Regions from separate parts of the Rhodoferax sp. LS1R11 genome, predicted to be linked through region 2. Evidence: predicted binding sites of a transcription regulator. Region 2 holds the regulator's gene; each other region holds the start of a gene.

Region 1 (3,207 bases), on a different contig from region 2:
GTGGCGCGTCCGAGCGTTCTTGCGAGAACTCTGGATAGCGACGAATTCGAAGTTCATTTCGCAAGTAACGGACAGTTTTCCATATGCCACGCGAATGAAGCGTTCGTTCATCACCGTATAGACACTATTGCTCCGCAGGATTTTTTGCGCCGCCTGTCAGCGGGCAGTCCGCTGTATACCTATACCGAGCTGGCCGCTCACGTCGAGCAAGACAGGGCGCTGATCAAGGCAGTGGGTGCCGAGATCATTGTTAGCGACTTCCGCCTTTCGCTGGCGATTGCGGCGCGGCTTTCTAAAATTCCGCTGCTCAATATCTGCAATGGCTACTGGAGCCCTTATGTGTTGTGCGAACGCATGCGCGCTCCCGATCTCGCCATGGCGCGTCTGATCGGCTATCCGCTTTTCGATCCGATCTTTCGACTGGCGTGGCCATGGGCATCCAAGTTTCACGTCGCGGCGGCGAACCGTTTGAGAAGGCAATACGGCTTGGTACCTTATCGGTCGCTACGCGAACTGTATTGCGACGGTGATATTTCGATGTACGCGGATACCCCGGCGCTGGTGCGCCTGAGCGATGCTGCCAGCGCGTCGCATCTCTTCATCGGACCGCTCATCTGGTCGCCCGAGATGCCTTTGCCGCCCTGGTGGCCAGAGGTGGCTGGTCGCAGCGAGCCGTCCATCTACATCTCGCTAGGATCGACCGGCGAGGTCGACCTGCTGCCGCGAATCGTCGATGCCTGCCGTCGCGAGGGCGCTTTCTGCATCGTTTCCACAGCCGGGCGCGGCGATTTTCATGGATCCCCGCCGGACGTCTATGCGGAGGCATTTCTTCCCGGCAGCCAGGCGGCAGCACTGTCTTCGCTCGTCATCTGCAATGGCGGCAGCCCAACCGCGTACCAAGCGCTGGCGCAGGGTTGTCCAGTGCTGGGCATCTGCTCCAACCTCGATCAGGTCATGACGATGCAGGGAGTCGCCGCCGCCGGCGCCGGCGAATTCATGCGCGCGGGTGAAGCAACCCTTGCGCGGCTGCGTGAAAGCATTCGAAGGATGCGCTCGCAGCAGCGCTACGCGGATGGTGCTCAGAGAATTCAGGCAAGCTTTACAAGCTTCAATCCGAACAAGCTTTTTCCTGCACTGGTCAAAGATGTTCGAGACCGCGTAAAGCGCCAGCCCCAAGTCCGTGTGAGTCCTTAGTTTTAACCGTGCCGAGTGTCGGAAAACTTTACGGCGTATAGACCGAAAGACTGAGTGAACGCTTTAACCTGTTGATTTTCAAGAATTTTTTTTTTTGGCACATGAATTGCTCTACTAGCCTACGTCAGGCCATTTCGGCTTAACCTAGGAGAATAGATATGAAACTCAAGCATTCCCTCATTGCACTGGCAGCTGCGGCGATTGCAAGTTCGGCCATGGCCGTCCCCGCCATTACCAATCTGAACGGCACGTTCAGCTTCAGCGGTCTTGATTACAGCTCCGTTGGCCAGGGCTTGGTGACCGGCTACGATATTACGAGCGCTTCGCCAACCGGTACCGTCGATCCATTCACCCTGAAATTCCAGGCCAATGCGACAGGCATAATAGATGCCAACGGGATCGATATCAGCCCCGCGCTGATTCCCGGGTTGAACACCACGTATGAGTACACGATTTTTGCAACGATCCAGGAAACGGTGTCTTGCCTTGCTGCTGTTGGACCAGCCACGTGCGGACTTGCGGCATACAACATCGTCAGCGGCACTTACGCGGTCTACTACGATACAAATCCCGGCACGTTCGCAAACTACCAGACCGGAACCGGATTTACCAATGGCACGTTGCTCTTGAGCGGCAATTTCGCCAGCGGTGGTTCGGTGGCTGTGTTCCCAGGCCCCACCAACCCCGGCAACAACAGCATCGGCACCACATTCTTCGGGGATGTGACATTCACAGATCTGACCTATATCAACCCTGCCCTGACCACGACCTCGGCGACTTCGACGCTCCAGTTCGGCAATACGCAGACTGTCGGCTTTATTCCTCCAACGTCGTTCAACGGAGCCCCTGTAGGCCCGACCACCGACTCAAACTTCTTCTTCCAGGCAGACTCCAACCAGACCGTCCAGGCCATCCCGGAGCCAGGCTCCTTGGCGCTGTTCAGTCTGGCCGTGACTGGTTTGGGGCTGGTGAGCCGTCGTCGCAGCAAGAAAGTCTGATCTTCTTTTCCGAGACTCGACCCTTGAAAGGGCGCCCTTGTGGTGCCCTTTTTCGTTGGGGCGGTCGTAAGAAAAGAAGAATATTTTGTTTGTCTACTTCGCCTGAAAAAGATAAAGACCGCGCGATCGTCCGCTCGACAAACCGCTGCAGCGGATAGCTGCCGAGACGAGACGTACAGGATCTGAGGATCAGCTCCTATTGCGCCGCGCCACCAGTAACTATCGACTTCTTCTCGATAGCGCTCTGCATGCGGCACATCACGCGCCAACTCGAAGGTATCGCCCGCCACAAGATGCAGTGTCTCGGTGCCGACCGTCAGCCACATCATCCCCTGCACCACGCGCGCCGAGACGGCAAACGGATGCGCATGCTGCGCAAGCGTCGTGTTCGGCCCCCAGCTTCTTTCCAGAACCTCGTCGAAACCGTGCGTGCGGGCTTCGACTTCGAATTGTTCAAATGTGATGGAATTTATCTTTTAAGTTAACCTGAATCAAAATGGTAGCGAGTCTCGATTTTCGCTCGCTGGCGATGCAGGATGGGCAAAGCGCTTCGATGACAAACATCACAAGTTTTCGCCCAATCGGTACAGTGTTCGAATTCAGCGGCTGGTGCAGGCAGTTTGCTTGAACGACAGATCGGGTGTCGTTTTGTCCGCCACAGCCAGAAGAGCCTTGAGATTGGCGCTTGCGATGGCGAGCAGTGTCCGGGCGGCGCCGCTCAATTACTTGCGACCTTGTTCCCATCCTTGCAGGGTACGAACCGATAACGCCACGCAGAGCTGCGAAGATCCCTCAGAAGTAATAACTCCCCAAGACTTGCACAATTCGGTTATCTGGCAGTATTCCGAATTCACTGGTGGGACTACCGATGTATCGTTGCATCTGAAACGCCAGATCGAAGTTGGGCCAGTGGTGACGCAGCTCAGCCCAAACCAGTTGGCTATGGTCGCCGGCATTCACTCGAAGGAAGGCCGTCAGGTCCAGATTCTTGAGCAGCAAACTTTTTTGGGTCACG
Region 2 (3,207 bases):
TCTCTGTGGCCGAGGCCTCGTCTCGGGCCGATGGCCTCAACGGCGAAAGCCGGCTTGTGGCCAGCCACCTGCAGAAGTTCTATGGCAGCCGCAAGGCCGTCAAGGACGTGTCGCTGACGGTTCGAAAAGGCGAGGTGGTGGGCCTGCTGGGTCCCAACGGTGCGGGCAAAACCACGTCGTTCTACATGATTGTGGGCCTGGTGCGCGCCACCTCGGGTGACATCACCATTGATGGCCAGTCCATCGAGCACATGCCCATTCACCGGCGGGCCCGCCTGGGGCTGAGTTACCTGCCGCAGGAAGCCTCCATTTTTCGCAAGCTCAATGTGGAAGACAACGTGCGCGCCGTGCTGGAGCTGCAGCGCGACGAGGCCGGCAAACCCCTGGGCAAAGCCGAGATCGAGAAACGTCTGACCGAGCTGCTGCAGGAGTTGCGCGTGGACCACCTGCGGGAAACGCCCGCCCTGGCGCTGTCCGGTGGCGAGCGGCGCCGGGTTGAAATTGCCCGCGCGCTGGCTACCCAGCCCCGGTTCATTCTGCTGGACGAACCGTTTGCCGGGATTGACCCGATTGCCGTGATCGAGATCCAGCGCATCATCAGTTTTTTGAAAGCCCGGGGTCTGGGCGTGCTGATCACCGACCACAACGTGCGCGAAACCCTGGGCATTTGTGATCACGCCTACATCATCAGCGACGGCACCGTGCTCGCTGAGGGCACACCTTCCGAGATCGTCAACGACGCCAACGTGCGTCGGGTCTATCTGGGTGAACACTTCAAAATGTAGATATATGGCCCCCACGTTTGTCACTGCGTGTACTGCACTGCCCCCCGAGGGGGGCTGGCCTTGCTTGGGGCGGCCCGGCGCGGCGGCCTTTACTCACGCGCCCGACACTGCGGTGAGCACATGAAGCAAGGTCTTTCCCTCCGTGTTTCGCAGCACCTGGCGCTCACGCCGCAGTTGCAGCAGTCGATCCGCCTGTTGCAACTCTCCACGCTGGAGCTGAGCCAGGAAGTCGACCAGATGCTGGACGACAACCCGTTTCTGGAGCTGGGCGCAGACCAGCCGGTGCGCGAGGAGTTTGGTCTGGCGCAGGCCGATACGCCCGTGCGCAATGACGATCTCAATGCCGAAGCTGCTACCAATACTGTAGCTGACTACGCAGTAGAGACGAGGGCTACAGGCGAAAATGATACTGAAGTCACGCCGCTGTCCGCCGACGACGGCCAAAGTTGGGAAGGCGATGGCAGCGCCTCCCTGTCACCCGACGACAGCGAGTGGGGTGGCGATGCCAAGCCCAGCACCAACAACCTCAACGGCAACGAAGACGCCGATGTGACCGAGATGGCGCGCACCCAGGAGTCGCTGCAAAGTCATTTGCACCGCCAGGCGCTGGCCTTGCGTTTGAGTGAGGAAGACCGCGCCGCCCTGCGATTTTTGATCGAGTCCCTGAACGACGACGGCTACCTGGAGGACACACTCATCTCGCTGGCCCAGGGCCTGGCCGGGGACGGCGATGCCGAGCAGGTCGAACAACTGGTGCACCATTTCACGGTGGCGCTGTCGCTGCTGCAAAGCCTGGAGCCCGCGGGGGTCGGGGCGCGCCATCTGGCCGAGTGCCTGACCTTGCAACTGAAGGCCTTGCTGGCCAGGGCGGTGACGGACCCGGCCTCCCGACAGTTGCAGTCGGTCCTGAAGGTGGCCTTGCGCATCTGTGCCCAGCCGATGGACCTGCTGGCGCGACGCGACGTGAAGCGACTCGTTCAGGTGTGCGCGGTCACCGATGCCGCCGTGCGCGAAGCCATTGCGCTCATCGCCCGCCTGGAGCCCAAGCCGGGCCGGCGGTTTGTGAATGTGGAACGCAACATCGTGGTGCCCGATGTGCTGGTGGTCAAGGTCGGCAAGGGCGCTCAGGCCAAATTCCAGGTGCGGCTCAATGCCGAGGTGATGCCCCGCCTGCGGGTGCATGACATCTACGCCAACGCGCTCAAGCAGCACAAGGGCGGCGGTAGCGAGTCGTCCAACTTTGCGGCGCTGCAGCAGCGGCTGCAGGAGGCGCGCTGGTTCATCAAGAACATCCAGCAGCGCTTTGACACGATTTTGCGGGTCAGCAACGCCATTGTGGAGCGTCAAAAGAGCTTCTTCACCCATGGTGAACTGGCCATGCGCCCCTTGGTGCTGCGCGAGATTGCCGACGAGCTGGGCCTGCACGAATCGACCATCAGCCGGGTGACCACGGCCAAGTACATGGCCACGCCGTTTGGCACGTTTGAGCTCAAGTATTTCTTTGGCTCCGGCCTGGGCACCGACTCGGGCGGCAACGCATCCAGCACCGCAGTGCGCGCCCTGATCAAGCAATTCATCAGCGCCGAAAGCGTGACCAAGCCGCTCAGCGACAACCAGATTTCCGAGATGCTCAAAGAGCAGGGCATCGACTGCGCCCGCCGCACGGTGGCCAAATACCGCGAAGGTCTGCGGATTGCCCCCGCATCCTTGCGCAAGGCGCTGTAGCGCCTTTATCCAGAACACCATGAACCAACTTCAATTATTTTTGCCCTGCGCCGCCGGCGTCGAGGACTACCTGGCGCCCGAGATTCTGCGCATCACCGGCTTGCCGCCAGGCTGCGTGACCAAGCAGCGCGGCGGCGTGGCCGTGCGCACCTCCATGGCGCATGCCATGCTGCTCAATCTGTACAGCCGCCTGGCCCAGCGCGTGCTGGTGCTGCTGTCCTACACCGAGTACCGTGGCGAGCAGGACCTGTACCGCGCCGCCAGCGAGGTGGCGTGGGAGCGCTGGTTCACGCCGAAGGAAAGCATCAAGGTGGAGGTAACGGCGCAACACAGCCCGCTCACCTCGTTGAACTTTGCGGCGCTCAAGATCAAGGACGCGGTGTGCGACCGGTTTCGGGAGACCGCGGGCGGTGTGCGTCCGGACGTCAACACCCAGTGGCCCGACGTGCGTATTTACACCCACCTCACCACCGACCACTGCTCGCTGTACATCGACACCTCGGGCGAGCCGCTGTTCAAACGTGGCTGGCGCGAGGACAAGGGGGATGCGCCCTTGAAGGAAACCCTGGCCGCGGCCATGATTGCCGCCAGTGGCTGGGCCGATGGCGACGAAGATTTGCAGCCCTTGTACGACCCCTGCTGCGGCAGCGGCACCGTGGTGATTGAGGCGGCCCAGATCGCGTGCAACATCGCGGCG
Region 3 (3,207 bases), on a different contig from region 2:
ACGTAACTCTGTTGCACCTCTTCCCACTGGAGCCGAAACATCTTGTTCAGGCGCGGCCGGGCATCGCCCGCAGGTGCAGGGGGTGCAGGGGTTGTCTGGGTTGATTCCATTGCGTCATTCAGTCAGGTACGCCAGGCTCATGCCGGGTAGGCGGCGTCGATCGCATCCAGCATGGACCAGAGAATGTCTAGCTTGAATTGCAGAATATCAAGTGCCCGCTGCTGCTGCGAACGGGTGGTGAAATGCGCCAGCGTGACCTTCAGGCCGTGCTCGACATCGCGTGAGGCCAAGGGAATTCGGCTGCGGAAATAGCTCAGTCCGCCAGCCTCAATCCAGGGGTAATGAATGGGCCAGGTGGCCAGCCGGTCCTTGTGAATCTGCGGTGCGAACATTTCTGTCAGCGACGAGCACACCGCCTCCTGCCACGGCGCATGCCGGGCAAAATTGACGTAGGCATCACACGAAAAACGCACACCCGGCACCACCGACTTGAGCGACCACAACTCATCACGTGCCAGGCCCACAGCCTCGCCGAGACGGGTCCAGGCCTCCATGCCACCGGCATGTTCACCCTCGTAGTCGCCCTGGCCGTCGTGGTCCAGCATGCGCTGAATCCAGAGTCGGCGGTGCGCGCGGTCCGGCATGTTGGACATGACCGCGGCGTCTTTGAGCGGAATACACCACTGGTAATAAAAACGGTTGCTCACCCAGCCGCGCACCTGCTCGGGCGAGCATTGCCCGCTGTTGAGACGGACGTTGAAGGCCTGGTGAATGTGATAGGCCGCGCCCTTTTCACGCAGGCGGCTTTCAAATTCCGCAGCATCCCAAGCCAAAAGGTGATCAGCCATGTGAACTTTCAAGTTTCATTGCCATGCCATCCCAGGCCACCTCGATACCCGCGGCGTTCAGGGCTGCGCGCTCGGGGGAGTCACTGCGCAGAATGGGATTGGTGTTGTTGATGTGGATAAGAATCTTGCGAATGCTTTTGGGCAACGCCTGCAGCACTTCCAGCATGCCCCCCGGTCCGGACTGGGCGAGGTGACCCATGTCGGCAGCGGTCTTGGTGGACAGGCCCAAGGTCTGCATTTCGTCGTTGCGCCAGAAGGTGCCGTCCACCAGCACCACATCCGCGGTGGCCATGGCGTGGGCCACGGCAGGTTCGATGCGACCCAGCCCGGGGGCGTAAAACACACGCTTTCCGGTCACGGTGTCTTCAATCAGCAGCCCGATGTTGTCGCCCGGCAAGGGCGCATCGCGACGCGGAGAATAAGGGGGTGCGTTGCTGGTGAGCGGCATCACTGAAAACTTGATGCCAGTCAATGCCGCCACTTCGAATGCGGGTTCGGTCAGCGACAGGGGATGCGCCTGCACCCCGGCGTAATGCGACAAGACACGAACCAGCGGCAAGCTGGTGTTGAGCTCGTCAAGAACCTGCGGGGTAGCGTACAAAGGCAGCGGCGTACGCCGCTCACGCAACATCAGCAAGCCCGTCACATGGTCAATCTGTGCATCCATGAGCAACACCGCGGCAATGCCGCTGTCCCGCAGAGCCCTGGCGGGTTGTATTTCCGGCATGGCACGTATCTGCGCCAGTATGTCTGGCGACGCATTGACCAATAACCAGTCTTGCCCATTGCGTGAAACCGCGATGGAAGACTGGGTACGGGGTGTCAGCGCCGGATCACCTTGTCGTACCGCTGCGCAATTGGCGCAATTGCAATTCCATTGGGGGAAGCCACCGCCTGCTGCGGACCCGAGAACGCGTATGTGCATGATTTTTGGAAATTAAAAAGCGACGCTGCACACAAGGCACAGACGTCGCTTGGCACGATCAACGATTGGCGATGTACATCGTGATTTCAAAACCGAAACGCAAATCGGTGAAGGCCGGTGTGGTCCATTGCATAGAAGTACTCCTTGGGTAGTTGATTGAATCGAACCGCCGCCTCCTGAATCGTGAAGGTCGGCAGCCCGGTTGTACTGCAATATTTGCGCCAAGACAAATAAGGCCCGGATACCCACTTTCAGACCCCGGAAACCCCACTGACAGGTCTTTGGTGGCCCTTGGAGCAATGCCGAAGGGGCATGCATTGCTCCCGATTGACACAGTGGCTAGGGTTAGTGCTGACCGTACAAACCCGCACACCAAGCCACAAATGCCACCTGACCACGGAACTTTCGAGCCAAATACCGATATGCAGTGCTCAGGCACGATCTTTGCAATTTCATGCTCTGGAGTTCCAAATTCCATACACCTCAGTTCAGCATTGACACAACAAGGAGACATTCATGCGCTTGAAATTACTGGCTACTTTGATGGCTTATGGGTTTGCGGCGGGGACGGCTCAAGCCGTTGTCACGCAGCAGATGATTGACAACGATGCGAGCGACACCAAGGAAGTTCTTTCCTGGGGTCTGGGCAACCAGGGCCAGCGCTTCTCACCCCTGAAACAAGTCAACCCCCAAAGCATCAAGAGACTGGTTCCGGCGTGGAGCTTTTCTTTTGGCGGTGAAAAACAACGTGGCCAGGAATCGCAGCCGGTGATTCACAACGGCAAGATGTTTGTCACGGGCTCTTACTCACGCATTTACGCGCTGGACGCAAAGACAGGTGCCAAGCTGTGGAAGTATGAGCACCGCCTGCCCGAAGGCATCATGCCTTGCTGCGACGTGATCAACCGCGGCGCGGCACTCTATGACAACCTGGTGATCTTCATGACGCTGGATGCCCAAATCGTGGCACTCGACCAGAACACGGGCGACGTGGTCTGGAAGGAAAAGATTGAAGACTATGCCACGGGCGCCTCGGCCTCGGCCGCGCCCCTGATTGCGGGCGGCTTGTTGCTGACCGGCATCTCGGGCGGAGAATTCGGCGTGGTCGGACGCGTTGAAGCGCGCGACCCCAAGACCGGCCGGATGGTGTGGAGCCGCCCCACGGTTGAAGGCCATATGGGCTACAAATATGACAAGGATGGCAACAAGACTGAAAACGGCATTTCAGGCACCTTGAACAAATCCTGGTCGGGCGACCTGTGGAAGACCGGTGGCGCAACCACCTGGTTGGGCGGCACCTACGACAGCAAGACCGGCCTCGCTTACTTTGGTACCGGCAACCCGGCGCCGTGGAACAGCCATTTGCGCAAGGGCGACAACCTGTTCTCCTGCTCCACGGTCGCGCTGGATATCAAGACCGGCCAGATCAAATGG
Region 4 (3,207 bases), on a different contig from region 2:
CATCATCAGTTGCTACTTCCCCAGCGGGTCGTCGGGCGAGGAGCGCCAGCAAGCCAAATTCCGGTTCCTCGAAGAGTTCTTTCCGCACCTGCACGGACTCAAGTCGGGGCGCGAGTTCATCCTGTGCGGCGATGTGAACATTGCCCATCAGGAAATCGACCTGAAAAACTGGAAAGGCAATCGCAAGAACTCCGGTTTCCTGCCCGAAGAGCGGGCCTGGATGACCAGGCTGCTCAGCGAGGCGGGCATGGTCGATGTGTACCGGCAACTCGAACCCACGGCCACCGATGAGGCCTACACCTGGTGGAGCAACCGAGGCCAAGCTTACGCGAAAAACGTCGGCTGGCGGCTGGACTACCACCTGGCGACGCCAGCGCTGGCTGCCCTGGCCCGGTCACATGCGATTTACAAGGAAGAGAAATTCTCGGACCATGCGCCGATCACGATTGACTACGACTGGCCCCGCTAACGGTGCCAACGTCGGAAATGTTATAAAAAAAGGGATGGTTTAATCCATCCCTTTTTACACAGCCTTAGAAGCAATGCTGTTAGCTGACGCGCGACAAGGCGGTCTTTGCTGCTTGTCCCTTGCGGGGCAGCCGTTTTATGCGTTTTTACGCTTACGGGCCAACGCCAGACCAACCAAGCTGAGTCCCATCAAGGCAAGAGTGCCAGGCTCAGGAATTTTGTTGGCTGCGGCGAAGTTGATGTTGTCATAAGTGAAGTGGCTGCTAATCACGGTAACGCGAAACTCGTCAATGCCACTAAATAGGTTGCCGAAAGAATAAGTTCCAGCATTGCCGCTGATGTTAACGGTCCCCAGCAAAGAGCCATTGTTGTAAGCGCCAAATTGCGCAGGGCCGTTGCCGCCGCTGCTGATCATGTCGACGCTGGTCAGGTTGAAGTCGTCATTCGACAACAATTTGAAAATGGCCACACCACTGTCCATATGCGCCATATTGGCGCCCGGCCAATTCCAAACGGAGTTAGATGTCATGACCATTCCGTTTTCGGTGTAATTCCCGAAGTTGGACAAGCCCGTGAAATCCACCACAGTAGCGCTGGAGGGTGATGCAAAGAATGCAAGAGCAACGACGCTCAATGCGGCCAACGATTTGATTTTGTTAAACACGGTTTGATGCCTTGATGGAAAAAGAGGAGGATTAATTTGTGATTTTTTGATAACTATCAAGTTAAGCAAATTTTGGGCCACAAAATGTAAATGTTTGTTTCAATTGGAGTTGCGAGTTGCATGTCGCCAGTTTATATTTTCTATGTAAAAAATTCCGACAGTCAGCGTCGCGGGATTCGTCTGTCAAATTGCCTGCACAGATGCCGGAGATTGATGCAAAAAAATCAAACGTGCCATCACTGCAAGAGCCTAAGGATGCAGCTGTTCTTTCGCGGCAACTACCCATTTGGCGAAGCCAGCGTTCGCTGCCTTGGCACGGTCACATGCGATCTACAAGCCAGAGAAATTCTCGGACCATGCGCCGATCATGATGGAGTATGCTATTAAATTAATAGCTACTAACGCACTATCTACCTGGGCTACAGCCCTATTTCTTATAAATAAGAGGGAGGTCAACCCCGTTTGGCCTGCTCGTAAAGCGGCATGACCTTGGGCAGGTTGGCTTCGATGTCGCCAATCCGGGTGCTGCCTGCGGGGTGCGTGGACAGCCACTGCGGTGGCGCGCCTTTGCTGGCGGCCCCCATTTTTTGCCAGAGCGTGATGCCTGCCCGGGGGTCATAACCGGCGCGGGCAGCCAGTTCCATGCCCACCAGGTCGGCTTCGGACTCGTCGTCGCGGCTGAATTGCAGGGTCAGCAACTGCGCGCCGTAGTTGGTCACCGTCTGTCCGAGCTGGCCCAGGCCGAGAACCTGGCTGAGCAAGCTGGCACCAATGCCGGTGGCGGCGTTCTTGCCCATGCGTTCACGGGCGTGTTCACGCAGGGCGTGGGCAATTTCGTGGCCCATGACCATGGCAACTTCGTTGTCGGTCAGCTTGAGTTGCTCCAGGATGCCGCTGTAAAAGGCAATCTTGCCGCCGGGCATGCAAAACGCGTTGATCTGCTTGCTGCCAATCAGGTTCACCTCCCAGCGCCAGTCCCGGGCGCGCGGGTTCCAGTCCACCGCAAAGGGAATGATGTTTTTGGCAATGGCGCGCAGGCGCCGTACCTGGGTGTTGTTGGCACCAGCCAGCGCATTCCCGTTGGCCGCTTCCTGCAGCATCTGGGCGTATTGCTGGCCGGCGGAGCGCTCCACGGTATCTGCCGGTACCAGCTTGCTGAAGGCCGAGTTGTCCCCCACGTCCACGCCGTCGCGTGCGAGGGCCAGGGTGAAGGGCGACGACAAAACCAGTATCAAGGCACAGGCCCGCAGGGCTAGCTGGCGGCGCAATGGCTGGGCTAAAAGTGAGGTGTTGGACATGCTGGGTCGCCAAAAAAGAGGGGATGGAGCTGCGCGTATTATTCCCGCATGACCTCAAGTGCCGCCGACGCCCCCCAAATCAAGCCTTCCTGGCTCACCACCTTCAAGGTTTACCTTGAGCCCTCCACCCTTCGGATGTTGTTCTTGGGGTTTTCTGCCGGATTGCCCTTGCTGTTGGTGCTGGGCACCCTGAGTTTCTGGTTGCGCGAGGCCGGCATTGACCGCACCACGATTGGTTATTTGAGCTGGGTCGGTCTGGCCTACGCTTTCAAGTGGGTGTGGGCGCCGCTGGTGGATCGTCTCCCCATTCCCTTGTTGACACGCTGGCTGGGGCGTCGGCGCAGCTGGCTGCTGCTGGCGCAACTGGCCGTGATGGTGGGCCTGGTGGCCATGTCGTTCAATGACCCCCAGGTGGCCTTGCAGCCGGTGGTGTGGGGCGCCCTGGCGGTGGCTTTTGGGTCTGCCACCCAGGACATTGCGCTGGATGCCTTTCGCATTGAGTCCGCCAACACCGACCGCCAGGCTGCGCTGGCGGCGGCCTACCAGACTGGCTACCGCCTGGCCATGATCTGGGCTGGTGCCGGTGTGCTGTGGGTGGCCGCCCGGGCCGAGGTGGTGGGGCTGGTCGGGTACCAGCATGGCGCTTGGCAAACGGCCTACCTGGCCATGGCGGCCAGCATGCTGGTGGGCATGGTGACGGTGTTGCTCTCCCCTGAGCCCAGCCACCGCGTGCTGGCGCCCTCCAAAAATGTGGCCGAGTGGCTGCAGAGTGCGCTG

What was found. The regulator sigma-54, encoded in region 2, starts transcription at its own class of promoters, with help from an activator protein. The targets are predictions, from matches to a motif close to TGGCANGNAANCTGCTTT.
Region 1: a site for sigma-54 is predicted at 1,290-1,307, ahead of pepA (flocculation-associated PEP-CTERM protein PepA). Genes of this name have one in related genera too.
Region 3: a site for sigma-54 is predicted at 1,980-1,997, ahead of pqqA (pyrroloquinoline quinone precursor peptide PqqA). Genes of this name have one in related genera too.
Region 4: a site for sigma-54 is predicted at 1,195-1,212, ahead of AC097N_RS14865 (PEP-CTERM sorting domain-containing protein). Genes of this name have one in related genera too.

Annotation. Positions count from the first base shown of each region.
Region 1 covers NZ_JBWMAW010000008.1:98,689-101,895, forward strand. Annotated here, with positions in the region: gene AC097N_RS11480 (glycosyltransferase) at 1-1,194, shown strand, start outside; gene pepA (flocculation-associated PEP-CTERM protein PepA) at 1,353-2,192, shown strand; gene AC097N_RS11490 (hypothetical protein) at 2,441-2,677, shown strand; gene AC097N_RS11495 (hypothetical protein) at 2,985-3,207, opposite strand, start outside.
Region 2 covers NZ_JBWMAW010000002.1:95,718-98,924, reverse strand. Annotated here, with positions in the region: gene lptB (LPS export ABC transporter ATP-binding protein) at 1-785, shown strand, start outside; gene rpoN (RNA polymerase factor sigma-54) at 906-2,510, shown strand; gene AC097N_RS03175 (THUMP domain-containing class I SAM-dependent RNA methyltransferase) at 2,530-3,207, shown strand, end outside.
Region 3 covers NZ_JBWMAW010000016.1:46,702-49,908, reverse strand. Annotated here, with positions in the region: gene pqqD (pyrroloquinoline quinone biosynthesis peptide chaperone PqqD) at 1-110, opposite strand, end outside; gene pqqC (pyrroloquinoline-quinone synthase PqqC) at 138-848, opposite strand; gene pqqB (pyrroloquinoline quinone biosynthesis protein PqqB) at 841-1,776, opposite strand; gene pqqA (pyrroloquinoline quinone precursor peptide PqqA) at 1,832-1,906, opposite strand; gene AC097N_RS17110 (PQQ-dependent methanol/ethanol family dehydrogenase) at 2,290-3,207, shown strand, end outside.
Region 4 covers NZ_JBWMAW010000012.1:88,834-92,040, reverse strand. Annotated here, with positions in the region: gene AC097N_RS14870 (exodeoxyribonuclease III) at 1-469, shown strand, start outside; gene AC097N_RS14865 (PEP-CTERM sorting domain-containing protein) at 605-1,132, opposite strand; gene AC097N_RS14860 (M48 family metallopeptidase) at 1,585-2,430, opposite strand; gene AC097N_RS14855 (AmpG family muropeptide MFS transporter) at 2,479-3,207, shown strand, end outside.